Regions from separate parts of the Microbispora sp. ATCC PTA-5024 genome, predicted to be linked through region 3. Evidence: predicted binding sites of a transcription regulator. Region 3 holds the regulator's gene; each other region holds the start of a gene.

Region 1 (7,153 bases), on a different contig from region 3:
GGCGATCGTCAAGGCCACCACGTTCTACGACGACCCCGACGTGATCGCCAAGGTGTCCCGCGGTCTCGGCGAGGCCATGGTCGGCATCAACGTCGACGACATCCCCGTCCCGCACCGCCTCGCCGAGCGTGGCTGGTAGGACGTCCGGTGACGGGAGCCGGCGGCGTCGCTCGCGGCGCCTCCGGCCGCCGTCCGGCGGATGATCGAACATGACGACGGACGAGACCGCCCGGCTGGCCGAGAGCCTGTCCCTGGAGCTGCGCCACCTCGTGATGCTGCTGCGCAGGACCACGGCGGGCCAGCCCGTCACCGCCCAGCAGTACTCGGTGCTCGGCTCCCTGGAGGAGGCCCCCCGCCGGATGACCGAGCTGGCCGAGGAGCACGGCGTCCAGCTGCCCACCATGACCGTCCAGATCAACCGCCTGGAGGAGGCCGGCCTGGTGAGCCGGGGGTTCGACGCCTCCGACGCGCGGGTGCGGACGGTGGAGCTGACCAGCGAGGGCCGCGCCCGGCTGCGGACCGTGCGGGAGGCGAGGATCGCCTACCTCGCCAGCCGGCTGGACGCCCTCACCCCCGAGGAGCGGCGGGCGCTGTCGGTCGCCCTGCCCGCCCTGGCCAGGCTCGGCCGGGCCTGAGCCGTCCGGTTTGGGCGGCCGGGACAGCCGGCCATACGCTGAATCGTCATCGTAGGAAGGGAGCGCCGTGACGACCGCGCCGAAGATCGGTGTGCTCGCCCTCCAGGGCGACGTGCGCGAGCACCTGCGCGCGCTGGAGGCGTCGGGCGCGTCCGCGTCCGCCGTACGCCGCCAGGAGGAGCTGGACGCGGTCGACGCGCTCGTCGTCCCCGGCGGGGAGTCGACCGCGATGTGGAAGCTCGCCGCCGCGTTCGAGCTGCTGGAGCCGCTGCGGCTGCGCATCAAGGAGGGCATGCCCGCCTTCGGGTCCTGCGCGGGCATGATCATGCTGGCCGACCGCATCGAGGGCGGCATCGAGGGCCAGCAGACCCTCGGCGGCATCGACATGGTGGTCCGCCGCAACGCCTTCGGGCGGCAGGTGGACTCGTTCGAGGCCGATCTCGACTTCGCCGGGCGTGGCACGACGCGCGCGGTGTTCATCCGCGCCCCCTGGGTCGAATCCCTCGGCGCCGGCGTTCAGGTGCTGGGCCGAGTAGCGCCGGGGGATAGGATCGTCGCGGTCCGTCAGGGACCGCTGCTCGCGACGTCCTTCCATCCGGAGCTGACCGGTGACGCGCGGGTGCACTCGTACTTTGTCGAAATGGTGAGGGAGCTCTAGGCGATGTCCGGCCACTCGAAATGGGCGACGACGAAGCACAAGAAGGCGGCGCTCGACTCCAAGCGCGGCAAGCTGTTCGCCAAGCTCATCAAGAACATCGAGGTCGCGGCCAGGACCGGGGGCCCCGACCCGGACGGCAACCCGACGCTGTACGACGCAATCACCAAGGCCAGGAAGAGCTCCGTCCCGATCGACAACATCGAGCGGGCGCGCAAGCGCGGCGGCGGCCTCGAGGCCGGCGGCGCCGACTGGCAGACCATCATGTACGAGGGCTACGGGCCCGGCGGCGTCGCGATCCTGATCGAGTGCCTCACCGACAACCGCAACCGCGCGGCCTCCGAGGTCCGCGTCGCGCTCACCCGCAACGGCGGCTCGCTGGCCGACCCGGGCTCGGTGTCGTACATGTTCAACCGCAAGGGCGTCGTGATCGTCCCCAAGGGCGAGCTGAGCGAGGACGACGTGCTGATGGCCGTCCTCGACGCCGGCGCCGAGGAGGTCAACGACCTCGGCGACACCTTCGAGGTCGTCTCCGAGGCGTCCGACCTGATCCCGGTCCGCAAGGCCCTGCAGGACGCCGGCATCGACTACGAGTCGGCCGAGGCGAGCTTCATGCCGACGATGAACGTCCCGCTCGACGAGGAGGGCGCCCGCAAGGTGTTCCGCCTGATCGACGCGCTGGAGGACAGCGACGACGTGCAGAACGTCTGGGCCAACTTCGACGTCAGCGACGAGGTCATGGAGAAGCTCGAGGTCTGAGAGCGGCGGCGGAAAACGGTTCGCCCGGACGGCCTGGCGCGGCATAGGTTCGCCTTCGTGGAGATTCGCGACCTCGGCATCGACGACCTCGACGCGGTGCTCGACAACCGCAGGCGGGCGTTCGGCCCCATCTCGGCGAGCGCCGCGCAGACCTGGCGCGAGCTGGTCACGCCGATGCTGCCCGAGCGCCGCTACCTCGGCGTGTTCGACGGCACCCGGCTCGTGGCCGCCGCCCGGACCAACCCGTTCCGCCAGTGGTGGCACGGCCGCGCGATGCCCATGGGCGGCATCGGCAGCGTGACCGTCGCCCCCGAGGACCGCGGGCGCGGGGTGGGCCGCATGCTCATGCGGGCCGTGATCGAGCGATGCGCCGAGCTGGGGGAGCCGGTCTCCGCGCTCTACCCGGCCACCACGCCGCTCTACCGGAGCGTGGGCTACGAGCACGCCGGCGGCCGGCACCGGGTCACCCTGCCGTCCGAGGCGCTGCGCACGCTCTCCCCGCCCGACGCGGGCGTGAAGATCCGCCGCATGGGGCCCGCAGACGCGCCGGACCTCATGGGCGTGATCGACCGGGTGCACGCCGCCGCCCGCTCCTCCGGCCCCCTGGGCTGGGACGAGCGCACCTGGCGCCTGTGGCTCGGCGACGAGGACGACATGTGCTACCTCGCCGACGACGGCTACGTGATCTACCGCTGGAGCGACGGGGACATCGAGGTGGACAACCTCGTCGCCGGCTCCGAGGCCACCGCCCGCGCCCTCTGGTCGCTCGTCGGCTCGGCCTCCTCGGTCGCCAAGTCCGTCCGGGCCTGCGTCGACCCCCGCGACCCGGTCCTGTGGCTGCTGCGCGAGCGATCGAAGGACGAGGTCGCGCAGGACCGCTGGATGTTCCGGATCGTCGACCTGCCCGCCGCCGTCGAGCGCCGGGGCTTCCCCGCGGGCGTCGCGCTCGACGCGGTCGTCGAGGTCGACGACGCCCTGCGGCCGTCCAACTCGGGCACGTGGCGCCTGCGGGTGGCGGACGGCGGCTGCACGGCCGAGACCTCAGGGCCGGCCGGCTCGCCGTCCCGCTTCACGATCGGCGGCCTGTCCGCCCTGTACGCCGGGGTCCCGACCGCCACGCTCCGCCGCGCGGGACTGCTCTCGGGCGGCTCGCCCGAGACCGACGACGCCCTCGACGCGGCCTTCGGCTGCGACGCGTACATGATCGACTACTTCTGAGGCGCGCGGCCTCGGCCTGATCACGGTAGAGTTGCCCGCCGAACACGTGTTCGGCGGTCCCGGTGCCGCTGGGCGGGCGGACCAGGGAGGCGCCGTGCGGTTGCCCGAGCTGCGGGTGCTGGGGGTCGACCCCGGGCTGACGCGATGCGGGCTCGGCGTCGTGGAGGGCCGCCCCGGCGCGCCGCTGCGGCTCGTGGCGGTGGGCGTGGTGCGCACCCCGGCGGGCGACGACATCGGCTCCCGACTGGTGGCGGTCGAGGCGGAGATCGAGCGCTGGCTCGACGAGGTCCGGCCCGACGCCGTGGCGGTCGAGCGGGTCTTCGCCCAGCACAACGTCCGCACGGTCATGGGGACGGCCCAGGCGTCCGCGGTGGCGATCGTCTGCGCCGCGCGCCGGGGGCTGCCGGTCGCCCTGCACACGCCGAGCGAGGTCAAGGCCGCCATCACGGGGAACGGCAACGCCGACAAGAAGCAGGTCGGCACGATGGTCACCCGGCTGTTGCGGCTCGACGCGATGCCCAGGCCCGCCGACGCGGCCGACGCGCTCGCCCTGGCCATCTGCCACGTGTGGCGCGGCGGCGTCCAGAACCGGCTCGCCGAGGCGCTCGCCCGGGCCCGGCGTCCCGGACCCGCGCCGGGAGGCCCTCCGGCGGACGAGGGCTCTGGTAGGACTGTGGCCAGGCGTCCGCCTGGGGGAGGGAGTGCTCGGTGATCGCATCCGTGGCAGGGCAGGTGGCGGCCGTCGGGCCCGACAGCGCCGTGGTCGAGGTGGGCGGCGTCGGCGTGCTCGTCCACTGCGCCCCCGGCACGCTCGCCACCCTCCGCGTGGGCGAGCCCGCCCGGCTCGCGACCTCCCTCGTCGTCCGCGAGGAGTCCCTGACCCTGTACGGCTTCGCCGCCGACGACGAGCGGGCCGTCTTCGAGCTGCTGCAGACCGCCAGCGGGGTCGGGCCGCGCCTCGCGCTCGCCATGCTGGCGGTGCACACCCCCAACGCGCTGCGGGTCGCGGTGGCGAGCGCCGACATCAAGGCGCTGACCATGGTCCCCGGCATCGGCCAGAAGGGCGCGCAGCGCATCGTGCTGGAGCTCAAGGACAAGCTCGGCACCCCCGGCCACGCCGTCGACGCCGCCCTGAACGGCACGGCGGCCCGTCCCGCCTGGCGGGACCAGGTGCACTCCGGCCTGGTCGGCCTCGGCTACTCGGCCAGGGACGCCGACGAGGCCGTGGCGGCCGTCGCCCCCGAGGCCGACGCCGAGACGGCGGCCGGGCGGGCGCCCGAGGTCGCCGCGCTGCTGAAGTCCGCCCTCCGCGCCCTGAGCGTCCGGTGAGCGGGGCCCGGGCGATGAAACGTTCAACGGACCGGGGAGGTGCGGCGTGAGCCTCGACCGGGACCTGGTGGCGCCGGAGCCCGAGGGCGACGAGCACGCCATCGAGGCGGCGCTGCGGCCGAGGCGCCTGGAGGAGTTCATCGGGCAGGGACGCGTCCGGGAGCAGCTGTCCCTCGTGCTGGAGAGCGCGCTGCGCCGCAACCGGCCGCCCGATCACGTGCTGATGAGCGGCGGCCCCGGCCTGGGCAAGACGACCCTCGCGATGATCATCGCGGCCGAGCTGGGCGCGCCGCTGCGGATGACCTCGGGGCCCGCCCTGGAGCGCGCCGGCGACCTCGCCGCGATCCTGTCGACGCTGACCGAGGGCGAGGTCCTGTTCATCGACGAGATCCACCGGATGGCCCGCCCCGCCGAGGAGATGCTCTACCTCGCGATGGAGGACTTCCGCGTCGACATCGTGGTCGGCAAGGGCCCCGGGGCGACCTCCATCCCCCTCGACATCTCGCCGTTCACCCTGGTGGGGGCGACGACCCGGGCGGGCCTGCTGCCGGCGCCGCTGCGCGACCGGTTCGGCTTCACCGCGCACATGGACTTCTACGAGGTCGCCGAGCTGGAGCAGGTGCTGTTCCGGTCGGCCAGGCTCATGGCGGTCGAGCTGCCGCCCGACGGCGCGCACGAGATCGCCCGCCGCTCGCGCGGCACGCCCCGCATCGCCAACCGGCTGCTGCGGCGGGTGCGCGACTACGCCGAGGTCCGCGCGAGCGGCACGATCAGCCGCGAGGTGGCGGCCGCCGCGCTCAACCTGTACGAGGTCGACGCGGAGGGGCTCGACCGGCTCGACCGGGCCGTGCTCACGACGCTGCTGCGCAAGTTCGGCGGCGGGCCGGTGGGCCTGTCCACCCTGGCCGTCGCGGTGGGGGAGGAGCCCGAGACCGTGGAGGTGGTCGCCGAGCCGTTCCTGGTCCGGCAGGGCCTGCTCGCCCGCACGCCGCGGGGCCGGGTGGCCACCGCCGCCGCGTGGGCGCACCTCGGTCTGACTCCGCCTCCTGACGCCTTCGGATCCCCGGCCGTATCGACGCTCTTCGACGACGCGTAGCGCCCTCGGCGGGCGACCGCGTATCGGCGGCAACGCGGAGAAACGGGACGGCGCAAGTCGTACATGCGTGTTGTCGGGACCAGCACTGATCACAGAACGATTGCGAACCGCACGAAATGGGAACTTTCCCGCGCGCCGGATCGTGGCCTCGTTGCCGGGCTTCCGGAGCCTCGCATACACTGCGTGGCTTGACTGGCCGCTTACGCCGACGCACACCGTCGCCGCGGCCGCGCATGGAAGCGCACACGACCTCCGGCTCCGGCCGGTTCATCACGTAACGGAAAGGGTGGCCCCCGTGGGTAACAACCCGCTTGGGACGTTCCTGCCACTGATCTTGCTGGTAGTGGTGTTCTATTTCCTCCTGATCCGTCCGCAGCGCAAGCGGCAGCAGGAGCAGGCCCAGATGCAGAACTCCCTGGCCCCGGGGGCGCGGGTCATGACCACCACGGGCCTGTTCGGCACCGTGGTCGGGCTGGAGGACGACGACGTCCTGCTCGAGGTGGCCCCGGGCGTCCAGACGCGCTGGATCAAGGCGGCGATCGGCCGCGTGCTGACGCCCGTGGACGACGTCCCCGGGTCTGACGACACGGTCACCGATGACACGACCTCCGGCGGTCCCGTTGTGGACAGGCCCGACACGGGGGACGGAGACGATACGAGCACCAAGCAGTCCTGAGTAGGCTGATCACACATCCTTTGACGAAAGAACTGACCTCCAGTGGCCCCACCGACCAGTAGCCAGAGCAGGCCGGGACGCACGCTCCTGCTGCTCCTCGCGCTCATCCTCGCCATGGGCGCGACGATCGCCCTGCAGAAGGCGTTCGTCCCCAAGTTCGGCCTCGACCTCGCGGGCGGCACCACGGTGACGCTCTCGCCGGTCCTCGCGACCGGCAAGGCTCCGCCGTCGGAGAGCATCGACCGCGCCATCACCATCATCCGGGCGCGCGTCAACGGGCAGGGACTCTCGGACGCCGAGGTCGCCCGGGCCAACGACAACATCGTGATCTCGATCCCGGGTGTCGGCCAGCAGGAGGCTCTGAAGCTCGTCTCCACCACGGCCGAGCTGCGCATGCGCCAGGTCCTCGCGGCGGCCGCCGCGAAGGAGCAGCCCGCGCAGATGCCGACGGCCGCCCCCACCCCGAGCGGCTCGGCGAGCCCGGGCGCGGCCGCGAGTGCCGGGGCGAGCGCCACGCCGAGCGCCGGCGCTTCGCCGGCCGGCCGGGCGCTGTCCTCGGCCCTCACCGCGCCGACGCCCTCGCCGACCGCGCGGCACGCGAACAGCGCCACGGGGCAGCACGCGAACGGCGCGACGGGCCGCAGGCACGGCGCCAGGGGCGCGGGGGCCAAGGCCAGCCCGACGCCCACGCCGAGCGCCTCCCCGTCGGCCGCCCCGAGCGCGCAGGCGAGCGAGGACCCGCTCGCCGGGCAGGACACGAGCGGGATCGAGCCGGCGCTGCTGGA
Region 2 (7,153 bases), on a different contig from region 3:
CGTTCCTGGCGTACTCCAGCAGCGCGTGCTGGAAGCCCGCGCACGTGCCCAGGAGCGGGATCCCGCCCTCCCGGGCGGCGCGGGCCGCGTCGACGGCACCCCGCTCACTGCGGTACGGGCTGCCGGGCAGGATCCACACGCCGTCGAACCCGCTCAGCCCCGACGCCTCGTCGGTGGGGATCCAGTAGGCGTCGAGCGTGAGACCGTCCCGCTCACGCAGGGCGTCGAGGATCAGCGGGATCCGGGTGTGGGAGCGGACGCTGGGCGATCTGTCGCCGACCAGGGCGATGCGCGGTGCCATGCCGTCCATGCTGACGACGAGGCGAGGTAACCACAAATGATGATTTCTGCTCCGTCGATAAGCGATGCTGATGGACGTGGATCCGCATCTGCTGCGCACGTTCGTGACCGTGGTCCGCGAGGGGTCGTTCTCCGCCGCCGCCGACCGGCTCGGGTACACGCAGCCCGCGGTGTCCCAGCAGATCGCGGCGCTGGAGGCCGACCTCGGCGTCCCCCTGCTGCTGCGCCGCCCGGTCCGGCCGACGCGGGCGGGCGAGCGGCTGCTCGAGCACGCCGGTCCGCTCCTGCTGCGCCTGCGGGCCGCCCGGGCCGACGTCGCCCGGGTGGTGGCCGAGTCGCAGGTGGTCACCGTGGCCGCCTCGCCCCTGGCCGTCACCCCTGCCACTGCCGCGGCCCTGGCCAGGGCGGCCGCCGGCCCGGCCCCTGAGGGGTCCGCGGACAGCCCGGCCGCGGCGGGGACGGTCACCGTGCGGACGGCCGATGCCGGCGCGGCGGTGGCGCTGGCGGCGTCGGGCGAGGCTGACCTGGCTCTGGTGGACGGCCCCGCCGCGCCGAGCGACCCCCTCGCGCTGCCGGACGTGGGCCCGCTCACCTCCTCGGGCGTCGGCGAGGAGCCGCTGGTCGTGGTGCTCCCGGAGGGACACCCGCTGACCGGCCGTCCCGGGCTGCGGCTGGACGCGCTGGCCGACGCGCTGTGGGTGGACGCCCCGGGCGTGCTGCCGCTCGACCGGCTGCGCGCGGTGGCGCGGATCGACGGGTTCCGGACCGGGATGCGCTACGAGGGACACGACGTGGCGACGCTGGCCCGCCTGGCGGCCGCCGGGCACGGCCTCGCCCTGCTCCCCCGCTCGGCCGCGGCCTGCGGAGCCGTCGTGCCGCTGGCCTGGCCCCGGCTGGTCCACCGGATCGAGGTGCTGCACGGGTCCCTGCCCGACGGCCCGGCCCGGCGGGTCGTCCACGCCCTCACCGCCCGCTGACCTCCCGTACGGAGGATGGTCGTACTGCGCCGATCGACGGCTGATTAACGGAAGCGCGGACGGGATAGGACTCAGGCGTGACGAGCGCAGCCAGGGGGGACCGCATGCGGTCCCTCTCGTCTTCGGGGCCGTCGCCGGCGGTGGGCCGGGCGGCGGCGGGGGTCTACGCGACCCTGTCCGCTCAGGTCGTCGCGGTGGCGGCGCTGGCCGTCTTCGAGCAGGTCAGAGGCCGCCGGCTGGCCCGGCAGATCGCGTCGTTCGGCGCCGACCCGCACGCTCCCGGCGCCAACCTGGTCGTGGGCGCGGCGACGGTCTTCGCGGTGCTGATGATCGTCCTCGTGGCGGCGACGACGGCCGCGGCGCTGGCCTACCTCACGTGGCTGCGCCGCGTGCGCCCCGCGACCCCGGGAGTCGTGCTGGCGGCGGCCTGGCTCGTGCCGGGCGTCAACCTGGTGGCCCCTCCCGTCCTGGCCGACCGGGCCTGGCGCGACGCCGGCCCTGAGGGCGCCCCCGGTGATCGCGGCCGGTGGCTCGTGCTGCTCGCCTGCTGGTGGCTGAGCTGGCTCGCGGCGCTGTCCCTGCTGGTCGTGCGGCCGGAGCGGCTGAACGCGCTGACCGGGCTGGGGCTGCCCGAGCTCGCCGCCACGGCGGTCGCCGCCCTCCTGTGCGCGGCGACCGTGCGCGAGGTCACGGCCAGGCACGCGCCCGCCCTCCCGCCGCGCCGCGGGAGTGGCGGGAGGACGGCCACGCCGGGCGGAGGCGCCGGCAGGGGCTCCGTGGCGGAGCCGCCGTCCCGCGGCGGGCGGTACCGCGAGACGGCGGCGGCTCAGCGGCCGGAGGTGGGGCCCGAGCTTCCGGAGCTGGCGTGCCAGAGCCGGCGCTGGGGCTCCCCGGGCCGGCCGAGGAACCGGCCTTCGCGGGCGGCGGGCGGAGCGCCGTTGTCCGAGTAGGGCGACACGCGGAACCCGTTGCCGTACTCGATCGGCCGTCCGCCCACCCCGCCGCCGGGCGCGGGGGTCTCGCTCAGCGCGGCCCGGACCGCGTCGATCCCCTGGGTGCGCCACAGCCAGTCGAGGTCCACGAGGTTCCAGCAGTGCAGGGCGCGCAGCGAGACCGCCCTGCCCCCGGTGCGCCGGACCACGCCTCTGGCGACCAGCATCCACGAGCCGAAGACGGTCGCCGCCGTGTGCCCCTGCACCGACTCGAAGAACGTCAGGTCGACCGGGCCGGTCGAGTCGTCCAGGGTGGCGAAGATGACCCGCTGGCCCGACCGCACGGCGGGGGTCTGGGTGGCCACCTTGACCCCGGCCACCAGGATCTCGGCGCCGTTCCTGCACGTCAGCAGGCCCCTCGCCCGGGTCACGCCGATCGCGTCGAGCAGGTCGTCGTGGAAGGCCATCACGTGGCGGCTGACGTCCATGCCGAGGATCGCCAGCTCGGCCTCCACGGCCTCGGCCTCGGTCATCTCCGGCAGCTCCCCCGGCGTGACCCGGTCGGTGAACTCCATGGGCAGCTGGACGGCCGACCCCGCCGTCACGCCGGTCGCGGAGGCCCGCTCCAGCGCGCCGACCTGCGCGACCAGGTCGCGCCGCGTCAGCTCACCCGGCCGCCACCGCGGCTCCCCCGGCCGCAGCCCGTGCAGCGCGTCGAACCCGCCGACCTCCACGATCCGCTCCGCCACCGGCCGTGAGGGGCGGGCCCGCTCCCAGAAGTCGGAGAGTGAGGTGTAGGGCCGGCCCGCCACCATCCGGGCCACCTCGGCGTCGCTGATCCCCTTGACGGCCGAGAACGGCACGCGCAGGCCGTACCCCCGGCCGAGCTCGTCCACGCGCAGCTCGCCGGGCCGGCGCGGCGGCACCGGGCCGGTCCGCTCCACCAGCCAGCTCTCCCCCGAGCGGTTGACGTCCAGCGGCAGGATCTCCACGCCGCACTGGCGGGCCTCGTCGAGGATGACCCGGTTGGGGTACATGCCGGGCTCGTGGGTGAGCACGCCGGCGAAGAACGCCGCCGAGTGGTGCCGCTTCAGCCAGGCCGACTGGTAGGTGGGCAGCGCGAACGCCGCCGCGTGCGCCTTGCAGAACCCGAACCCGCCGAACGCGTCGAGCACGTGCCATGCCTGTTCCACCGTCGCCTCGGGGAAGCCCTTCTCCCGGGCGAGCGGGACGAACCAGGCGCGGACGGCCTCGCGGCCCTCCGGCGTGCCGAGGCCGCGGCGGGCCCGCTCCGCCTCCGACAGCCCGCACTCGGTCATGACGTCGATGACCTTGAGGACCTGCTCGTGGAAGACGACCACGCCGTTGGTCTCGCGCAGCGCCTCCCGGAGGCTCTCGTGCGGATACTGCGGCGCGCGGAAGCCGTGCCGGGTCTCCAGGTACGGCGTGACCATGTCGGAGTTGACCGGCCCCGGCCGGAACAGCGAGATGTCCACGATCAGGTCGTGCATGGTGCGGGGCTCCAGCTTCGCCACCAGCTCCCGCTGCCCGGGCGACTCGATCTGGAAGCACCCGAGCGTGCGGCTGACGCGGATGAGGTCGTAGGTCTCGGCGTCGTCGTGCGGCACCGCGTCGAGGTCGATCCGCCGGCCGTCGACCCGCTCGATCTCCTGGAGGGAGTAGGCCAGCGCGGACTGCATGCGCACGCCGAGGACGTCGAGCTTGAGCAGCCCCGCCTCCTCGACGTCGTCCTTGTCGAACTGCGACATCGGGAAGTCGAGCAGGCTCCGCTCGACCGGCGTGCGCTCGCGGAGCGAGGAGTTGCCGACCAGCACGCCGCAGGGGTGCAGGGCGATGTGCCGGGGCAGCCCGTCGAGCCGTTCGGCCAGCCGGAACACGGCCTGCAGCGACCGGTCGTTCAGCCCGCTGTCCCGCAGCTCGGGCAGGTCGGACAGCGCGGCCCTGATCTGCTTGGCCCGCACCTGCGGGAACGCCTTGGCGATGACGTCGATCTCGTGCGGCGGCAGGCCCATCGCCGACCCGACGTCCCGGATGGCGCTGCGGGCGCGGTAGGTCTCCATCATCGAGACGCACGCCACGCGGGCCTCGCCGTACCGGTCGAGGATGGCCCGATAGCAGTCGAGCCGGCGGGCGGACTCGACGTCGATGTCGATGTCGGGCAGCCCCCGGCGGCCCTCGGACAGGAAGCGCTCCATCAGCAGGCCGTGGTCCAGCGGGTTCACCTCGCCGATGCCGATCAGGTAGTTCACCAGGCACCCCGCGCCCGAGCCTCGGATCGCGCAGCGGACGCCCAGCGAGCGGATCATGTCGGTGATCCCGGAGACCGCCACGAAGTATCCGGACAGCCGCTTCCTCTCGATCACCGCGAGCTCGGCGGCCAGGCGGTCCCGCGCCTCGCGCGACCGGTCCAGGCCACGCCGGCCGAGCCCGTCCTCGCACCTGCGCCTCAGCAGCGGGACCGGGTCGGCGTCCGTCTCGGGCAGGTGGAGCCGGGGGTCGACGGGATCGAGGAGGGGGACGACCGCGACGGGGTCGAGCGCGCACCGCTCCGCGACGCGGCGGGTCTCGGCCAGCAGCCGCTCCGCGCGGCCGGAGTCGCCGCCGCAGATCCGGGCGGCGATCCGGGCCATCTCGGCGCCGTCCTTCAGGTACGCGTGGGCCGTCGGGTGGTCCAGGTGCCGTCCGTCGAGGGGCACGAGCTTGCGGGCCGCGTCGAGCACGTCGCCCACCTGGTGGTCGGCGGCGTCCAGGTAGCGGACCGCGTTGGTCAGCACGACCGGCACGCCCATCGAGTCGGCGAGCCCCGCCATGCGCGCGGCGATGTTCGCGTCGCGGTAGCCGAACAGGTCGGCGACCTCGATCACGAGGTCGGGCACGACCGAGCGCCACGCGGCCAGCAGGGAGCGGGCCTGGTCGTCCCGCCGCTCGGCGACGGCCCGCCCGACGCCCGAACGGGGGCCGAGCATGACCACGAGCAGCGGCTCGCCGTCCGGGCCGGTCGCGTGCTCGGCCACCATCCCCGGCGTGACGTACGGCTCGCCGCGCTCCCCGGCGTGGTGGGCGGCCGTCACGAGGCGGCACAGGGCCCCCCAGCCGCCGGAGCGGGCCAGCACGACGATCCGCGGGGGGTCGCCCCGCCTGCCGCGGCTCGCGGGGCCGCCGTCGAGCGCGAGGTCGACGCCGACGATGGGGGCCAGGCCCGTGCCGTGGCAGGCCCGGATGTGCTTGATCGCGCCGTACAGGCCGTCCCTGTCGGTCAGCGCCAGCGCGTCCATGCCGTGCTCGGCCGCCCGGCGGACCAGGGCCTCGGGGAACGCCGTGCCGTACCGCAGCGAGAAGGCGGACGCGGTGTGCAGGTGTGTGAACGACGCCATCAGCCCGGCCTCCCCTCCGCGCGGACCGTCTCCGCCGCGCGTGCCGGCCCGCCCGCGGCGGCGGGAACCTGGAGCGTTCCCATCAATCCCATGCCCTCAGCAGGAGCCAGCCGTCGCCGGCCGTGTCGAAGCGCAGTTCGTACGTGCCGACCTGCCTGCCCGAGGCGGCCTCCACGCGCCAGAAGCGCCGCTCACCGGGATCGGCGTCGGAGGTCTTCCACCACTCGCGGGCGACGACCCAGTGGTCCTGCACCTCGCGGACGGCGTAGAGGCGGTCGCGCCAGACGAACTGAGCGGGCTGACCGTCCCGGACCCACACCTCGATCGGTTCGCCGTAAAGTCTGCTCAAGGCCCCTTCTCCCTTGTGGCTGCGTGGCCACCCGGGGGAAGACGGGCGGATAATTCGGTCAGAATTGCCGCTACTTCGAACATACGTTCCCAGCAGCCCGAACGCAAGTTCCGAGTCCCATCCGGACGCAACCGTCCTCCAAACGACTCACAACCGCGTGCCGCGACGATCCCGGCAGACGGACGAACCCGCGTCCGCCTGCACGGAAGGGATGAGGCGATGGCGGTTGACACGCAGGTACGGCCCGCGATCTTCGTGGGTCAGGAGCGGATGAGGCCGGCCCCGGCCCCGGATCTCGCCCGGTGGGAGCGCGACCTGATCGAGCGGCTCGCGCTCGACCGCGCGTACGACATCGAGGCGTGCCCCGACCTGCACCCGGACGAGACCATCAGCGGCTCGGGTGACGGCTGGGACGACTGCGACTACATGCCGGCCCGAGGCTAGTGAGGGGGTCGCGCTCATGCGTGTCCAGGAGAAGGCCGTGCGCATCGGCGTCGTCACGCATGAGCGCGACCTGCACGCCCACGCGGTGAAGGCGGAGCTCGAGCGCCGTCACCCGGCGACCGTCCACATCTTCGAGAGCGACCGCTTCGGCCGCGAGCCCGGTCTCAGCTGGTCTCCCCAGGGGCTCGTCCGCCCCGTGTTCCCCGCCGCCGACGGGACGGCCGTGGATCTCGGCACCGCCGACGTCATCTGGTTCCGGCGACTCGGCAACCCCCGCACCTCGGCCAATCCCGAGGTGACCGACCCCGTCGACCGCGAGCTCATCGACGTCGACACCGCCACCGCCGCGCTGGGCATGCTGCTGTCCGAGTTCAGGGGCCGGTGGGTCGACCACCCCGGGTCGTTCTGGGACGCGCAGAACAAGATCGTCCAGCTCCGCGCGGCCCATGATCTCGGGGTGCGGATCCCGCGGACGCTGGTGAGCCAGTCGCCGGAGCGGGTGCGCGAGTTCTGCGCCGCCCATCCGGGAGCCGTCGTCAAGGCCGTCCACGGGGTGATGCGGGCTCCGGTCGCCACGGCGACGGTGAGCGAGGAGCTGCTCGCCGGCGACGCGTCCATCCGCCTGTGCCCGGCCATCTACCAGGAGTTCGTCCCCGGACGGCGGCACGTCCGCGCGCAGGTCTTCGGGGACCGCGTGCTGGCCGCGCTCCTGGAGTCCGACGACCTTGACTGGCGGCCGAACCTCGACATCCCGGC
Region 3 (7,153 bases):
GACCTTCCCGAACGGCCAGAGCATCAGCCAGCTCTGGAACGGCACGCTCAGTGCGAGCGGCGCCAACGTGACCGTGACGAGCCTCGCCTACAACGGCGCGCTCGGCGCGGGCGCCTCCACGACGTTCGGCTTCAACGGGAGCTGGTCGGGCTCCAACGGCGTCCCGTCGCCGGTGACCTGCACGGCGAGCTGACCGGGCGGGTCAGCCCGTCACGGAGGAGATCCTGGCGAGGATCTCCTCCAGGATGGGCGCCGACGTCGCGAAGTTGAGGCGGGCGTAGGTGTCCCCGCCTCCGTAGAGGGGGCCCGGGTTGAGCTTGACCCGGGCCTCCCGCTCGAGGAGGCCGGCGGCGTCCGGGATGCCGAAGTCGAGCCACGCCAGGTAGGTGGCCTCGGGCATGCGGTACAGGACCCGGGACGGGAGCCGCTCGGCGATCAGGCGGCGGTTGCGGTCGAGGATCGCCAGCACCTCCTTCAGCCACGGATCGCCGTGCCGCCAGGCGGCGACCGTGGCCTCCACGCCGAGGACGCCGGGGGCGCCGTAGATGTGGGCGGGCTGACGGCCGATCGCGTCCCGCGCGTCCTTCGCGCCGAGGTGGGCCACCGAGCAGTGGAGCCCGCCCATGTTGAACGCCTTGCTCGCCGAGGTCAGCGTGACCGTGCGGCCGGGGAGGATCGTGGCGAACGGGATGTGCCGGGCCGGGGCGTAGGTGAGCTCCGCGTGGATCTCGTCGGCGATCACCAGGGTGCCGTGGCGCTCGGCGTACGCGGCCACCGACTCGAGCTCCTCCCGGGTGAACGAGCGCCCGGACGGGTTGTGCGGGTTGACCAGCAGGAGCACCGGGACGGGCTCGTCCGGCACCTCGAACCGCCCCTCGGCGCTGAGCCTCATCGGCACCAGGCGGCGGCCCATGGCGGTGATCGTGACGATGAAGGGGTCGTACGCGGGCAGGTGCATCGCGATCGGGTCGCCCGGCCGGGTCATGACGTGCAGCAGGACCTGCAGGGCCTGGTTGATGTCCGTGTACGAGCGCACGTGGCCGGGGTCGGCGTGCCAGCCGTACCGCGCCTCCATGCGCTCGGCGAACGCCTCTGCCAGCGGCCCGGCCGAGGGCTGGTCGAGCCAGTCCGGATAGCCGAGGTCGGTGGCGGCGCGGCGGGCGACGGCCTCCCTGACCGCGTCGGGGACCGGGAAGTCCATGTCGGCCACCCAGGCCGGGATGACGCCGGACGCGGCGCGGGCCCACTTGATCCCGTCACGGGAGCGGGCCGCTTCGAGGGAGAGCAGGTCGAGATTCACCCGACTCACCCTATTGGTCCTGATTTGGCCCGCGTGCAACGATCCCGCCTCGCAGGTCCGCGGCCGGAGAGCGGCCGCGATCCCGCTTCCGCCGGTCCGCGGCCGGACACCGGCCGCGGACCTATGGACGTGGTTACAGCTTGCGGAGGACGGCGGTCACCTTGCCCAGCACGGTGGCCTCGTCACCCGGGATCGGCTCGTAGTTCGGGTTGTGCGGCACGAGCCAGACGTGGCCGTCCTTGCGCTTGAACGTCTTCACGGTGGCCTCGCCGTCGATCATCGCCGCGACGATGTCGCCGTTGTCGGCGACGGGCTGCTGGCGCACCACGACCCAGTCGCCGTCCGCGATCGCGGCCTCGATCATCGAGTCACCGGTGACCTGGAGCAGGAACAGCGTGCCCTCGCCCACGAGCTGCTTCGGCAGGGCGAACACGTCCTCGATGCTCTGCTCGGCCAGGATGGGACCGCCGGCCGCGATCCGGCCGACCAGCGGGACGTAGGCCGCGGTGGGCCGGTTGAACCCGGCCTCCTCCTCGGCGGCGTCCGGATCCACCCACAGGACCGGCTCACCCGGCAGCCGGACCTCCAGGGCCCGGGGCCGGTGCGGGTCACGGCGGAGATAACCCTTACGCTGCAAGGCGGTCAGCTGGTGCGACACGCTGGAGGTGCTGGTGAGCTGAACCGCCTCCCCGATCTCGCGCATGGACGGCGGGTAGCCGCGCTGCTGGACCGAGTCGCGGATCACTTCCAAGATCTTGCGCTGCCTGGGGGTGAGCCCAAGGGAGTCGCGCCTGCGAACCGCGAGGTCGCCGACGCCCTCCGCTTGCTCACTTCGGTCACTCACGATGCCACCTCTCAATCCGTGTTCCCCATGTCGCACAGAGCGACCGTACCTCGATCCAAGATCTGCGTCAAACAATTGTTCGATATTATCGAAATCGCCGATGTCGAGGTCGAGCACATCGTACGGGAGTTCGATCGCTATCGTGTTCGATTTTACGGATCTTAGTTGCCGTCGTGTAGCCCCAGCTCACAAGTGACGGAAAATGTCGGCGCACAACTTTTCCGGCCGTACCGGTGAAGCGGGGAATCGCGGGGTTCGCCACCCCGTTCCCAGGGGCACCAGCAGTGCCCGGAGTCGCGACACGCCGGGCGAGCAGCGACTTCGCCTCGGCGTGCCGGTCCGACTTGCGTTCAAGGACGGGCGCTCCTACGGTTGGACCACAACATCTAGTAGTCACATCGATGTAAGTTCACCACACCTTGTGTTCTTGGTGGGCGTTTCCGGGAGGCGATGGCATGCACTGTCCGTTCTGTCGCCACCCCGACACCCGGGTCGTGGACAGCAGGTCCACGGAGGACGGCGGGGCCATCCGCCGCAGGCGCACCTGCCCCGCGTGCGGGCGCAGGTTCACCACCCAGGAGACCGTCCTGCTCATGGTGAGCAAGCGCAGCGGGGTCACCGAGCCGTTCTCGCGGGAGAAGGTCATCGCCGGCGTGCGCAGGGCCTGTCAGGGCCGCCCGGTCGGCGAGGACTCGCTGGCCCAGCTCGGGCAGAAGGTGGAGGAGACCATCCGCGCCACGGGCGCCGCCGAGATCCCCTCCCACGACGTGGGCGTGGCCGTCCTCGGCCCGCTGCGGGAGCTCGACGAGGTGGCCTACCTGCGGTTCGCGTCCGTCTATCGCGGGTTCGAGACCCTCGCCGACTTCGAGGCGGAGATCGAGCAGCTCAGAGGCGCGCGGGCCGACGCGGGCGAGCGGTAGGCGCCGGCGCGCCGCGGCGCGACACGATGTGGTTAGGGGAGAGCGTGGTCCGAAACGAGGGGCTCCACCGGGCCCTGGGGAGGGGGAAGTCATGACGGAGACCGTGAGCGGCGCCGTACCGGGCGCGGGGGGCCGCGGCGGCAAGCGGCCCCGCAAGGGGCTGAAGATCAAGCGGATCTTCACCACCCCCGGCGTCCACCCGTACGACGAGGTCCGCTGGGAGCGGCGGGACGTCGTGATGACGAACTGGCGTGACGGGTCGGTCAACTTCGAGCAGCACGGCGTGGAGTTCCCCGAGTTCTGGTCGGTCAACGCGGCCAACATCGTGACCACGAAGTACTTCCGCGGCGCCGTCGGCACGCCCCAGCGCGAGTGGAGCCTCAAGCAGCTCGTCGACCGCGTGGTCGGGGTCTACACCCGGACCGGCGTCGAGAACGGCTACTTCGCCAGTGACGAGGACGCCGAGATCTTCGACCACGAGCTCAAGCACGCCCTGATCCACCAGATCTTCAGCTTCAACTCCCCGGTGTGGTTCAACGTCGGCACGCTCTCCCCCCAGCAGGTGTCGGCCTGTTTCATCCTCGCCGTCGACGACACGATGGAGTCGATCCTCGACTGGTACAAGGAAGAGGGTGTGATCTTCAAGGGCGGCTCGGGCTCGGGGGTCAACCTCTCCCGCATCCGCTCCTCCAAGGAGCTGCTGTCCAGCGGTGGCACGGCCAGCGGCCCGGTCTCCTTCATGCGGGGCGCCGACGCCTCCGCCGGCACGATCAAGTCGGGCGGGGCGACCCGCCGGGCGGCCAAGATGGTCGTGCTCGACGTGGACCACCCCGACATCGAGGAGTTCATCGAGACGAAGGCGCGGGAGGAGGACAAGATCCGCGCCCTCCGCGACGCCGGGTTCGACATGGACCTCGGCGGCAAGGACATCGTGTCCGTGCAGTACCAGAACGCCAACAACTCGGTGCGCGTGTCCGACGAGTTCATGCGCGCGGTCGAGGCCGGCGAGGGCTTCGGGCTGCGGGCCCGGCTGAGCGGCGAGGTCATCGAGCAGGTCGACGCGCGGTCGCTGTTCCGCAAGATGGCCCAGGCCGCCTGGGAGTGCGCCGACCCCGGCCTGCAGTACGACGACACGATCAACGACTGGCACACCTGCCCAGAGACGGGCCGCATCACGGCCAGCAACCCGTGCTCGGAGTACCTCCACCTGGACAACTCCTCCTGCAACCTCGCCTCGATCAACCTGCTGAAGTTCCTGCGCGACGACGACTCGTTCGACGTCGCCAACTTCGTGAAGCTGACCGAGCTGATCATCACGGCGATGGACATCTCCATCACGTTCGCCGACTTCCCGACCGAGAAGATCGCCGAGACCACCCGGGCGTACCGGCAGCTCGGCATCGGCTACGCCAACCTGGGCGCCCTGCTGATGGCGACCGGCCACGCGTACGACTCGGACGGCGGCCGGGCCATCGCCGGCGCGATCACCTCGCTGATGACCGCGGTGTCGTACCGCCGTTCGGCCGAGCTCGCCGGGATCGTCGGCCCGTACGACGGCTACCAGCGCAACGCCGAGCCGCACAAGCGGGTCATGCGCAAGCACGCGGCGGCCAACGACGACCTGCGCGCGATCGACGAGATGGACAGGACCATCCACGCCGAGGCGACCCGGCAGTGGCAGGACTGCCTGCGGCTGGGCGAGCGGAACGGCTACCGCAACGCCCAGGCCTCGCTGCTCGCGCCGACCGGCACGATCGGCCTGATGATGGACTGCGACACCACCGGCATCGAGCCCGACCTGGCGCTGGTGAAGTTCAAGAAGCTCGTCGGCGGCGGCAGCATGCAGATCGTCAACCAGACGATCCCGCGGGCCCTGCGCCGGCTGGGCTACCAGGAGGAGCAGATCGAGGCGATCGTCGAGTACATCGCCGAGCACGGCCACGTGGTCGACGCCCCCGGCCTGCGGGCCGAGCACTACGAGGTGTTCGACTGCGCCATGGGCGAGCGGGCCATCGCCCCCATGGGCCACGTCCGGATGATGGCGGCGACCCAGCCGTTCCTGTCGGGCGCGATCTCCAAGACCGTCAACCTGCCGGAGTCGGCCACCGCGGACGACATCGAGCAGGTCTACCTCGAGGGCTGGAAGCTCGGCCTCAAGGCGCTGGCCGTCTACCGGGACAACTGCAAGGTCGGCCAGCCGCTGTCGGCCGCGAAGAAGTCCTCCGACGAGGAGGAGGCCGCCGCCCCGGCCGTCCAGGTCGTGGAGGTCGCCCGGCCCACCCGCCGCCGCATGCCGGCCCAGCGGCCGAGCATCACCACCCGCTTCTCCGTGGGCGGAGCAAAGGGGTACATGACGGCCTCGTCGTACCCCGACGACGGTCTCGGCGAGGTCTTCCTCAAGATGTCCAAGCAGGGCTCGACCCTCGCGGGCGTCATGGACGCCTTCTCCGTGGCCATCTCGATCGGCCTGCAGTACGGCGTGCCGCTGGACACCTACGTCCAGAAGTTCGTCAACATGCGGTTCGAGCCGGCCGGGATGACCGACGACCCGGACGTCCGGATGGCGCAGTCTGTCATGGACTACATCTTCCGGCGGCTCGCGCTCGACTACCTGCCGTACGAGGACCGGGCGGCGCTCGGGATCTTCTCGGCGCCGGAGCGCGCGGCCCAGCAGCGCGGCGAGGACCCGGCCGCCCTCCAGGAGGTCGTGGACACGCAGGCGCTGGCCCAGTCGGCGCCCATCGAGGAGAAGCCGGCCGAGCCGAAGCCCGTTGCGGTCCCCGAGCCGAGGCGGGCGGCGAGCGCGTCCCTGGAGAGCCACCAGGGCCGCACGGCCGACGCGCCGCTGTGCATGACCTGCGGCACCAAGATGCGGCCCGCCGGCAGCTGCTATGTGTGCGAGGGCTGCGGCAGCACCAGCGGCTGCAGCTGACAGAACGCGTGACGAAGGGGGCCGGTCGCCGACCGGCCCCCTTCCGCGCGCCCGGGGACAGCCCGTCCGGCACTCAAAGCCGGCGCCCGGCTCCTGCGCCGGGGCAGACCGTCACGTGGGCTGGGCGCCCGCCGAGGCGTGCCCGCTCGGGTGCGCCGGGGGTGAGCGGTCCGGGAGACTGGGGCGGTGAAGGTGGCGCAGGCGCGGGCCGCCGCGGCCGGGTGGGTGGCCGAGCACGCGGCCGGGACCGCGGGCTTCGCGGGCGCCTTCCTGAGCGGGTCGGCCGTGTGGCTCCCGGACGAGGCGGAGCTGCCGCCCGCCTCCGACGTGGACGTCACTGTGGTGACGGCGGGCGCGACGGCGCCTCCCAAGCTCGGCAAGGTGCCGTGGAACGGCGTGCTGGTCGAGGTCACGTACACGACGTGGGACGCGATCGGGCCGCCGGACGCCGTCCTCGGCTCCTACCATCTGGCGGGCTGCTTCCGCGCGGACACGATCGTCGCCGACCCGACCGGCCGGCTGACGGCGCTGCGGGCGGCCGTGTCCGCCGAGCACCCGCGGCGGGTGTGGGTGCGGCGGCGCTGCCGCGACGCGGAGCTTCGGATCGCCGACGGCCTTCGCACGCTGTCCGCCGCCCTCCCGCTGCACGACAGGGTGACGGCGTGGCTGTTCCCGACAGGCGTGACCGCGCACGTGGTGCTGACCGCGGGGCTCCGCAACCCGACCGTGCGGCTGCGCTACGCGGCCGCGCGGGACCTGCTCGCCGAGTACGGCCGCCTGGACCGCTACGAGGAGCTGCTCGACCTGCTCGGCTGCGCCGGGATGACGGCGAGTGGAGCGGCGCGGCACCTGCGCGCGATGACCGAGGTCTTCGACGCCGCGGTCCCGACGGCCCGCACGCCGTTCCCCTTCTCCTCCGACATCACCGCCGCGGCCCGGCCCGTCGCCGTGGACGGCGGAAGGGCGCTGATCGAGGGCGGCCGGCACCGCGAGGCGGTGTTCTGGATCGCCGCCACCTACGCCCGCTGCCTGAAGATCCTCTCGGCGGACGCGCCCGCCGCCGCGGCGGCGCACCGTCCCGCGTTCGAGGACCTGCTGGCCGACCTCGGCGTCGCCCGCCCCGCCGACCTGGAACGGCGGGCGCGCCGTCTGCTCGG
Region 4 (7,153 bases), on a different contig from region 3:
GGCGAACGCGCCGGCGAACCACTCCCTGGTCACCGGGCTGAATCCCTCGAGCGCGCCCACCCGCCCATAATGCATCCGCCCACCGACAGAAACGCCCCGCCCGCCGTCCGGGGCCAGGCGCGGGCGTCATCGAGCCGAGGGGCTTTTGCTGCCGTTTACCGGGTTTACCCGATTTATCCTCATACTTGCCCGGTGCACTACTATGACGAGCGGCTGACGGACCTGGTCTTCTCGTACATGAGGGACCGCCTGGCCATGGATCCCGTCCCCCTGGACCACCCCGGCGTCAAGGACAAGCTCGACGCGGCGCTGGCGGGGCTCATCACCGCGGAGGGCCACGACCCCGCGAAGGTCCTGGAGGTCTACGCCGACCAGCTCGCCCCGGCCGTGATCTCGGCGGACAGCCCCCGCTTCCTGTCGTTCATCCCGGCGGCCCCGACCAAGGCGGCGCTGCTGTTCGACATGGTGGTCTCGTGCGCCTCGCTGCAGGGCATCTCCTGGCTGGAGGCGTCCGGCGCCATCGCGGCGGAGAACCAGGTGCTGCGCCTGATCGCCGACAAGGCGGGCATGCCGGCCTCGGCAGGCGGCTGCTTCGTCTCGGGCGGCAGCGCCGCCAACCTGTCCGCTCTCGTCGTCGCCCGCGACACGGCCCGCCGGACGCGGCCCGGGCTCGGCGTCCCAAGAGTCGCCGTCAGCGACCAGGCGCACTCCTCGATCATCAACACGCTGAACATCATCGGCGCGGAGGCCCTCGTCGTGCCCACGACCGGCCACCGCCTGACCGGGGAGGCGCTGCGGGCCGCGCTGGAGGCCGACGGCGGACGCGACGTGATCGCCGTCGTGGCGACCTGCGGCACCACCAACGCGGGGATCGTCGACGACCTGGCGGGCGTCGCCGAGGTCGCCCGCGAGCGCGACCTGTGGTTCCACGTCGACGGCGCGTACGGCGGGGCCGGGCTGTTCGCCCCCTCCGTACGGGACCTGTACGCGGGGATCGAGCACGCGGACTCGTTCGTGGTCGACCCGCACAAGTGGCTGTTCGCGCCCTTCGACTGCGCCGCGCTGCTGTACCGCGAGCCCCGCCTGGCCAGGGCCGTCCACACCCAGGACGCCTCCTACCTCGACGTCCTCCACACGGAGGAGGACGAGTGGAACCCCACCGACTACGCGTACCACCTGACGAGGCGGGCGCGCGGGCTGCCGCTGTGGTTCTCGCTCGCCGTCCACGGCGTCGACGCGTACGCCGAGGCGATCGAGAAGGGGATCGAGCTGGCGCGGCGCGCCGCCGCCCTCGTCAGGGGCAGCGAGCACCTCGAACTGGTCGTGGAGCCCACGCTCTCGGTCGTCCTGTTCCGGCGGAAGGGCTGGCAGGCGGACGACTACCACCGCTGGTCCCAGCGGCTGCTGGCGGGACAGATCGGGTTCGTCACGCCCACGGGCTGGGAGGGGGAGACGGTGGCCCGGTTCGCCTTCCTCCACCCCGGCACGACGGTCGAGATCGTCGAGGAGATCCTGGCGACGATGTGAGGCCCCCCATGGCTCGATGCGGGGGTGATGGGACAAGCTTGCGAAGTATGGAAATTGATTACGCGGCCATCGAGTCGGAGCGCGCGCGCATCCGCGAGCGCTATCTGAGCGAGCGCCGTGCCGAGAGCAGCGCTCGGGGCCTGCACCACTTCGCGCTGATCTCGTCGGACGTCGAGCGCACCATCCGCTTCTACCACGAGCTCCTCGAGTTCCCCCTGACCGAGATCTTCGAGAACCGCGACTACCGGGGCTCCAACCACTTCTTCTTCGACATCGGGAACGGCAACCTGCTGGCGTTCTTCGACCTCCCCGGCCTCGACCTGGAGCCGTACAAAGAGGTCCTGGGCGGGCTCCACCACATCGCGATCTCGGTCGACCGGCCGACGTGGGAACGGCTGCGGGGCAAGCTCGACGCCGCGGGCGTGCCGTACCAGGAGGAGAGCGGGGCCTCCGTCTACTTCCGCGACCCCGACGGCGCGCGCCTCGAACTGCTCGCCGACCCTCTCGGGGAGATGTACGGCACCCGTGTCATGTGAGCTCGTGCCGGTTCTCGCCCCGGACGGACCGCTCCGGGGCGAGGCCATACTTGACGCATGCGCCTGACCGACTTCTGGAACCGGATGCGCCGCCACTTCGGCGAGGCGTACGCGGAGTCGTGGGCGAAGGACTACGTCATCGCCGGCCTCGGCGGCCGGACCGTCGAGCAGGCCCTCGCCGAGGGCGTGGCGGCCAAGCAGGTCTGGCAGGCCGTCTGCCAGGAGGTCGACGTGGATCCCCGCCTCCGCTGAACCCCCATCCCCTGTCCGGGCCGCTTCCGCGCGCTCAATCACTTGAATGGCAGTTGAGTAGTTGCTAGCGTATTGAGTGCTTGAGAGTGGAGGAAGCGTATGAACGCGGAAGAACGGCTCTCTCCGGACCAGGCCCTGCGCGAGATCGGACGGGTGGACGAGCGGGTCCGGCACTCCTCACGCGGACCCGGCTGGATGTTCCTCATCGTCGGGGTCGCCACGATGGGCTACTGGCCCGCGATGTTCCTCGGCCGCCAGCCGGTCCCGGCGATCGCCGGAGGCGCGTGGGTGCTGCTCACGATCCTCATCACCGTCTACTGGTACCGGCGCCGCGTCCACGACCGGCTCGTGGCGCGCCTGAACGGCCCGCTGACCGCGGCGTACACGATCACGATGATGGCCGCGTTCGCGTTCGGGGTGTTCCTCCTGCCCGACCACCCGGCCCCCGTGTGGGTGACCGCGCTGGTCGCGGTGTCCGTGGTGGCGGGGCTTCCCCTGGTGTGGGGCGCGTGGCGGCTGCTGGCGAGCCGATGACCACCCATCCCCGGCACGAGCTCGACGACCTGATCCACGCGCCGGTCCGCCTGTCGATCATGGCCGCTCTGGCGGCGTCCGAGAAGGCCGACTTCCGCTTCCTGCGCGACACGATCGAGGTCAGCGACTCCCTGCTGTCCAAGCACATCCTCACCCTGGAGGAGGCCGGCTACGTCCGCGTGGACAAGACCTTCGTCGGCAAGCGGGCCCGCACCTGGCTCTCGCTGACCGCCGCCGGACGCGCCGCCTTCGACACCTACCTGCAGGTTCTTCGACGCATCACCGAAGGGACCCCCGGTGCTTGAGATCGACGGCCTCCGCAAACGCTACGGCGACACGACCGCCCTCGACGGGGTCGGCTTCGCCGTACGGCCGGGGGAGATGTTCGGCTTCGTCGGCGCGAACGGCGCCGGGAAGACGACCACGATGCGGATCGTGATGGGCGTCCTGCGCGCCGACTCCGGCGAGGTACGGCGCGACGGGCGGCCCCTGACGTACGAGGACCGCCGCCGGTTCGGCTACATGCCAGAGGAGCGGGGCCTGTACCAGAAGATGAAGGTCGCCGAGCAGGTCGAGTACTTCGGCCGCCTGCACGGGCTCGCCCCCGTCGCCGCCAGGAAGGCCGCGGGCGGGCTGCTCGAACGGCTCGGCCTCGCCGGACGCCGCGACGACGCTGTGGAGGCGCTGTCGCTCGGCAACCAGCAGCGGGTGCAGCTCGCCGTCGCGCTGGTGCACGGCCCGTCGGCGCTCGTCCTCGACGAGCCGTTCTCGGGCCTCGACCCGCTCGCCGTCGACGCCCTGGCCGAGGTGCTGAAGGACCAGGCGGCGTCCGGGGTGCCGGTGATCTTCTCCAGCCACCAGCTCGACCTCGTGGAACGGCTGTGCGACTCGGTCGGCATCATCTCCGCCGGCCGCATGGTCGCCTGCGGCCCCGTCGAGGAGCTGAGGGACGCCGGGGGCCGGGGACCGCTGACCGTCGTCGTGCGGGACGCGCCCCCGGGCTGGGCGGACGGCCTGCCCGGCCGGCTCACGCGGGAGGGCGACCGGCAGGTGCTGGTCAGCGAGGACGACGGCGACGACCAGGCGGTCCTGCGGGCCGCCGTGCGCGCGGGACGGGTGGAGCACTTCGGCCGCCGGCGGCCGACGCTCGCGGAGATCTTCAGGGAGGCGGTCGCGTGAACACGCTGGTGCTGGTGGCGGGGCGCGAGATCCGCACGCGCATCAGGACGAGGTCGTACATCGTCAGCCTGGCGATCAGCGCGCTGCTGGTCGTCGCGGTCGCGTTCGCCCCGAAGGTCTTCGGCGGCCCCGACACGTACGACGTGGGCGTGGTCGGGACGGCTCCGGCCGCCGGCGCGCAGGTGAAATACCGGACGTACCCGGACGAGGCCGCGGTGCGGAAGGCCGTACTCGACGGGGACGTGGACGCGGCGCTCGTCGACGACCGCACGGTGGTGGCCCGCGGCGAGCTCGACGCGAAGCTCGGCCTGCTGCTGGAGAGCGCCCACCGCGACGCCAGGATCCGCGCGTCCGGCATCGAGGTCACCCCGCTGGCCGTGCGGTCGATCGGGCCGGACGCCCGTTACCAGGGGGTGCGGACGGGCATCGCGACCCTGCTCGTCATGGTGCTGTTCTTCCTGCTCATCTACTCGTCCATGTTCGTCGCCATGGGCGTGGTCGAGGAGAAGGGCAGCCGCATCGTCGAGATCCTGCTGACCGCCGTCCGGCCGTGGCAGCTGCTCGGCGGGAAGATCGTCGGGCTGGGCGCGCTGGGCCTGATCAACCTCGGCGTCGTCATCGCGGCCGGGCTCGCCGCGGCCTCGGCGACGGGCCTGGCGGCCGACCTCCCGCCCGGCATGGCCGGGATCGTGGCGGGAGCGGTCGCGTGGTTCGTCCTCGGGTACGCCTTCTTCTCGGCGCTGGCCGCGGCCTTCGGCTCGCTGGTGTCCCGGCAGGAGGAGCTCAACAGCGTGCTCACCCCGATGACCATGCTGATGACGCTGACCTATGTCGTGGCGTACCTGGCCGCCGTCCAGCCCACGGGAACGCTCGCACGGGTGCTGTCGCTCGTCCCGCCGTTCTCGTCGATGGTCATGCCGGTGCGCGCGGCCGCCGTCGACGTGCCGGTCGCGGAGACGGCCGTGGCCGCCGTCCTCATGCTCGTCGCGGTGGCCGCCGTCCTGCTGGCCGGCGCCCGCGTGTACGAGCGGGCCGTCCTGCGCACGGGGGCGAGGGTGCGGCTGGCCGACGCCATCCGCTGAGGGGCGCCCGGGAACGGCGGCCGGGAGCGGCGACCGGGCGGGGTGTCCGGCGAGCTCGGTCGGGCGGGCGTGTCAGACGGGCTGTGAGAGCTGTTTGCGGATCGTCTCGGCGGTGAGCCCGGGCTCCTCGACGCTCTCCTGCCCGTCAGGCGACCACAGGAAGGTCCAGCCCTCGCGCGACGGCGACGCGAAGACGATCGTCTGCCTCCTCGTGCGCGGGTGCCAGACCCACAGCACGGGGTCGTCGGCGCCCACGAGGCGGCCGGCGAGCCCGCGCTCGGGGAGCCGTGCCGCGAGGGCTTCGAGGTATGCGCGGCGCTCGCGGCCGTACGCGCTGGTCCCCGTCACGTCGCCGCCTTCACGTGGAGATCCGGCTTTGGTACAAGGATCGCCGCAGGTCAACGGGCTGACAACCATGTGCGGGTAAGGCCCGGGAATGTAACGCCGGGGTGCGGTCCGCCTTCCGGCGGCGCCACCCGCGTGGCGGATGGGGCTTTCGAGGTGTGATCGAACAGCCGTTCGGCTATATTGGAGTGGTCGCCGCCGGGGTGCGGCCGTTCCCGGTCGCCCTCGTCCACAGCGACGCGAAAGCCCGGGAAAATGTCGGTGGCACCCCGTAGCTTTTCGGTGACCGAGAAGACGACGACCCTCCAGGGGGCACCCAATGGCAATCAACGACCGCGAGAAGGCCCTTGAGACCGCCCTCGCACAGATCGAGCGGCAGTTCGGCAAGGGCTCCGTCATGCGTCTCGGAGACGACGCGCGTGCCCCGATCGAGGTCATCCCCACCGGTTCGATCGCTCTCGACGTCGCCCTGGGCATCGGCGGCTATCCCCGCGGCAGGATCGTCGAGGTGTACGGCCCCGAGTCCTCCGGCAAGACGACGGTCGCCCTGCACGCCGTGGCCAACGCCCAGAAGGGCGGCGGCATCGCCGCGTTCATCGACGCCGAACACGCCCTCGACCCCGAGTACGCCAAGAAGCTGGGCGTCGACGTCGACGCGTTGCTCGTCTCCCAGCCGGACACCGGTGAGCAGGCGCTTGAGATCGCGGACATGCTGATCCGCTCCGGCGCCGTCGACATCATCGTGATCGACTCGGTGGCGGCCCTCGTGCCGAAGGCCGAGATCGAGGGCGAGATGGGCGACAGCCACGTCGGTCTCCAGGCCCGCCTCATGTCGCAGGCGCTGCGCAAGATCGCCGGTGCGCTGAACCAGACCCGGACCACCGCCATCTTCATCAACCAGCTCCGCGAGAAGATCGGCGTCATGTTCGGAAGCCCCGAGACCACCACGGGTGGCAAGGCGCTGAAGTTCTACGCGTCGGTGCGGCTTGACGCGCGCAGGATCGAGACGCTCAAGGACGGCACCGAGCCGGTCGGCAACCGCACCCGGGTGAAGGTCGTCAAGAACAAGATGGCCCCGCCCTTCCGCCAGGCCGACTTCGACATCCTGTACGGCATCGGCATCTCCCGCGAGGGCGGCCTGATCGACATGGGCGTCGAGCACGGCTTCGTCCGCAAGGCCGGCGCCTGGTACACGTACGAGGGCGACCAGCTCGGGCAGGGCAAGGAGAACGCCCGCACCTTCCTCAAGAACAACCCCGACATCGCCAACGAGATCGAGAAGAAGATCAAGGAGAAGCTGGGGGTCGGGCCGCGGCTCGACGCTCCCAGCGAGCCGCCGGCCGCCGCCCCTGCCGCGCCCGCCGCACCGGCCTCCGGCCGTGGCTCGAAGGCCGCCGCCGCGCCCAAGCCCGGTGACGTCTGATCGCTGCCATGAGGCGCGACGACACCTCCGGTCCCGGCGACGAGCCGGGATCGGGGGACTGGACGTCAGGCCCCTGGAGTCCGGCTGACCCGGGCCCCGCTCCCTCCCTGTGGGACGGCGAGCCCTCCGCCCCTGAGCACGGCGACCGTCACGCCGATGCGGTGTGGCCACAGCCCGATGCCGGCCCGCCCCCACCGGGCCGCGACGAGGCCCGGCCCACCCTCGACGCGCTCCGGGAGCAGATCCGCAGGCATGAGAGGGGCGAAGCCGGCTCC

The links. The regulator LexA, encoded in region 3, represses DNA repair genes until DNA is damaged. The targets are predictions, from matches to a motif close to TCGAACANNTGTTCGA.
Region 1: a site for LexA is predicted at 3,306-3,321, ahead of ruvC (crossover junction endodeoxyribonuclease RuvC). Genes of this name have one in related genera too.
Region 2: a site for LexA is predicted at 6,029-6,044, ahead of MPTA5024_RS34030 (DUF6504 family protein). Genes of this name have one in related genera too.
Region 4: a site for LexA is predicted at 5,618-5,633, ahead of recA (recombinase RecA). Genes of this name have one in related genera too.

What each region holds. Positions count from the first base shown of each region.
Region 1 covers NZ_KI866528.1:378,835-385,987, forward strand. Annotated here, with positions in the region: gene pdxS (pyridoxal 5'-phosphate synthase lyase subunit PdxS) at 1-139, shown strand, start outside; gene MPTA5024_RS38660 (MarR family winged helix-turn-helix transcriptional regulator) at 210-635, shown strand; gene pdxT (pyridoxal 5'-phosphate synthase glutaminase subunit PdxT) at 703-1,293, shown strand; gene MPTA5024_RS38670 (YebC/PmpR family DNA-binding transcriptional regulator) at 1,297-2,049, shown strand; gene MPTA5024_RS38675 (GNAT family N-acetyltransferase) at 2,107-3,267, shown strand; gene ruvC (crossover junction endodeoxyribonuclease RuvC) at 3,377-3,979, shown strand; gene ruvA (Holliday junction branch migration protein RuvA) at 3,976-4,596, shown strand; gene ruvB (Holliday junction branch migration DNA helicase RuvB) at 4,643-5,692, shown strand; gene yajC (preprotein translocase subunit YajC) at 5,988-6,368, shown strand; gene secD (protein translocase subunit SecD) at 6,411-7,153, shown strand, end outside.
Region 2 covers NZ_KI866526.1:726,938-734,090, reverse strand. Annotated here, with positions in the region: gene MPTA5024_RS34050 (CTP synthase C-terminal region-related (seleno)protein) at 1-301, opposite strand, end outside; gene MPTA5024_RS34045 (LysR family transcriptional regulator) at 378-1,277, shown strand; gene MPTA5024_RS34035 (DNA polymerase III subunit alpha) at 2,104-5,604, opposite strand; gene MPTA5024_RS34030 (DUF6504 family protein) at 5,687-5,953, opposite strand; gene MPTA5024_RS34025 (hypothetical protein) at 6,173-6,397, shown strand; gene MPTA5024_RS34020 (ATP-grasp domain-containing protein) at 6,414-7,153, shown strand, end outside.
Region 3 covers NZ_KI866525.1:921,844-928,996, reverse strand. Annotated here, with positions in the region: gene MPTA5024_RS43945 (cellulase family glycosylhydrolase) at 1-193, shown strand, start outside; gene MPTA5024_RS30155 (MalY/PatB family protein) at 203-1,300, opposite strand; gene lexA (transcriptional repressor LexA) at 1,434-2,147, opposite strand; gene nrdR (transcriptional regulator NrdR) at 2,600-3,064, shown strand; gene MPTA5024_RS30140 (vitamin B12-dependent ribonucleotide reductase) at 3,156-5,996, shown strand; gene MPTA5024_RS30135 (hypothetical protein) at 6,183-7,153, shown strand, end outside.
Region 4 covers NZ_KI866522.1:2,569,303-2,576,455, reverse strand. Annotated here, with positions in the region: gene MPTA5024_RS11685 (ATP-dependent helicase) at 1-75, opposite strand, end outside; gene MPTA5024_RS11680 (pyridoxal phosphate-dependent decarboxylase family protein) at 193-1,527, shown strand; gene MPTA5024_RS11675 (VOC family protein) at 1,575-2,063, shown strand; gene MPTA5024_RS11670 (DUF3046 domain-containing protein) at 2,121-2,315, shown strand; gene MPTA5024_RS11665 (hypothetical protein) at 2,415-2,849, shown strand; gene MPTA5024_RS11660 (winged helix-turn-helix domain-containing protein) at 2,846-3,154, shown strand; gene MPTA5024_RS11655 (ABC transporter ATP-binding protein) at 3,147-4,028, shown strand; gene MPTA5024_RS11650 (ABC transporter permease) at 4,025-5,110, shown strand; gene MPTA5024_RS11645 (hypothetical protein) at 5,183-5,458, opposite strand; gene recA (recombinase RecA) at 5,775-6,878, shown strand; gene recX (recombination regulator RecX) at 6,887-7,153, shown strand, end outside.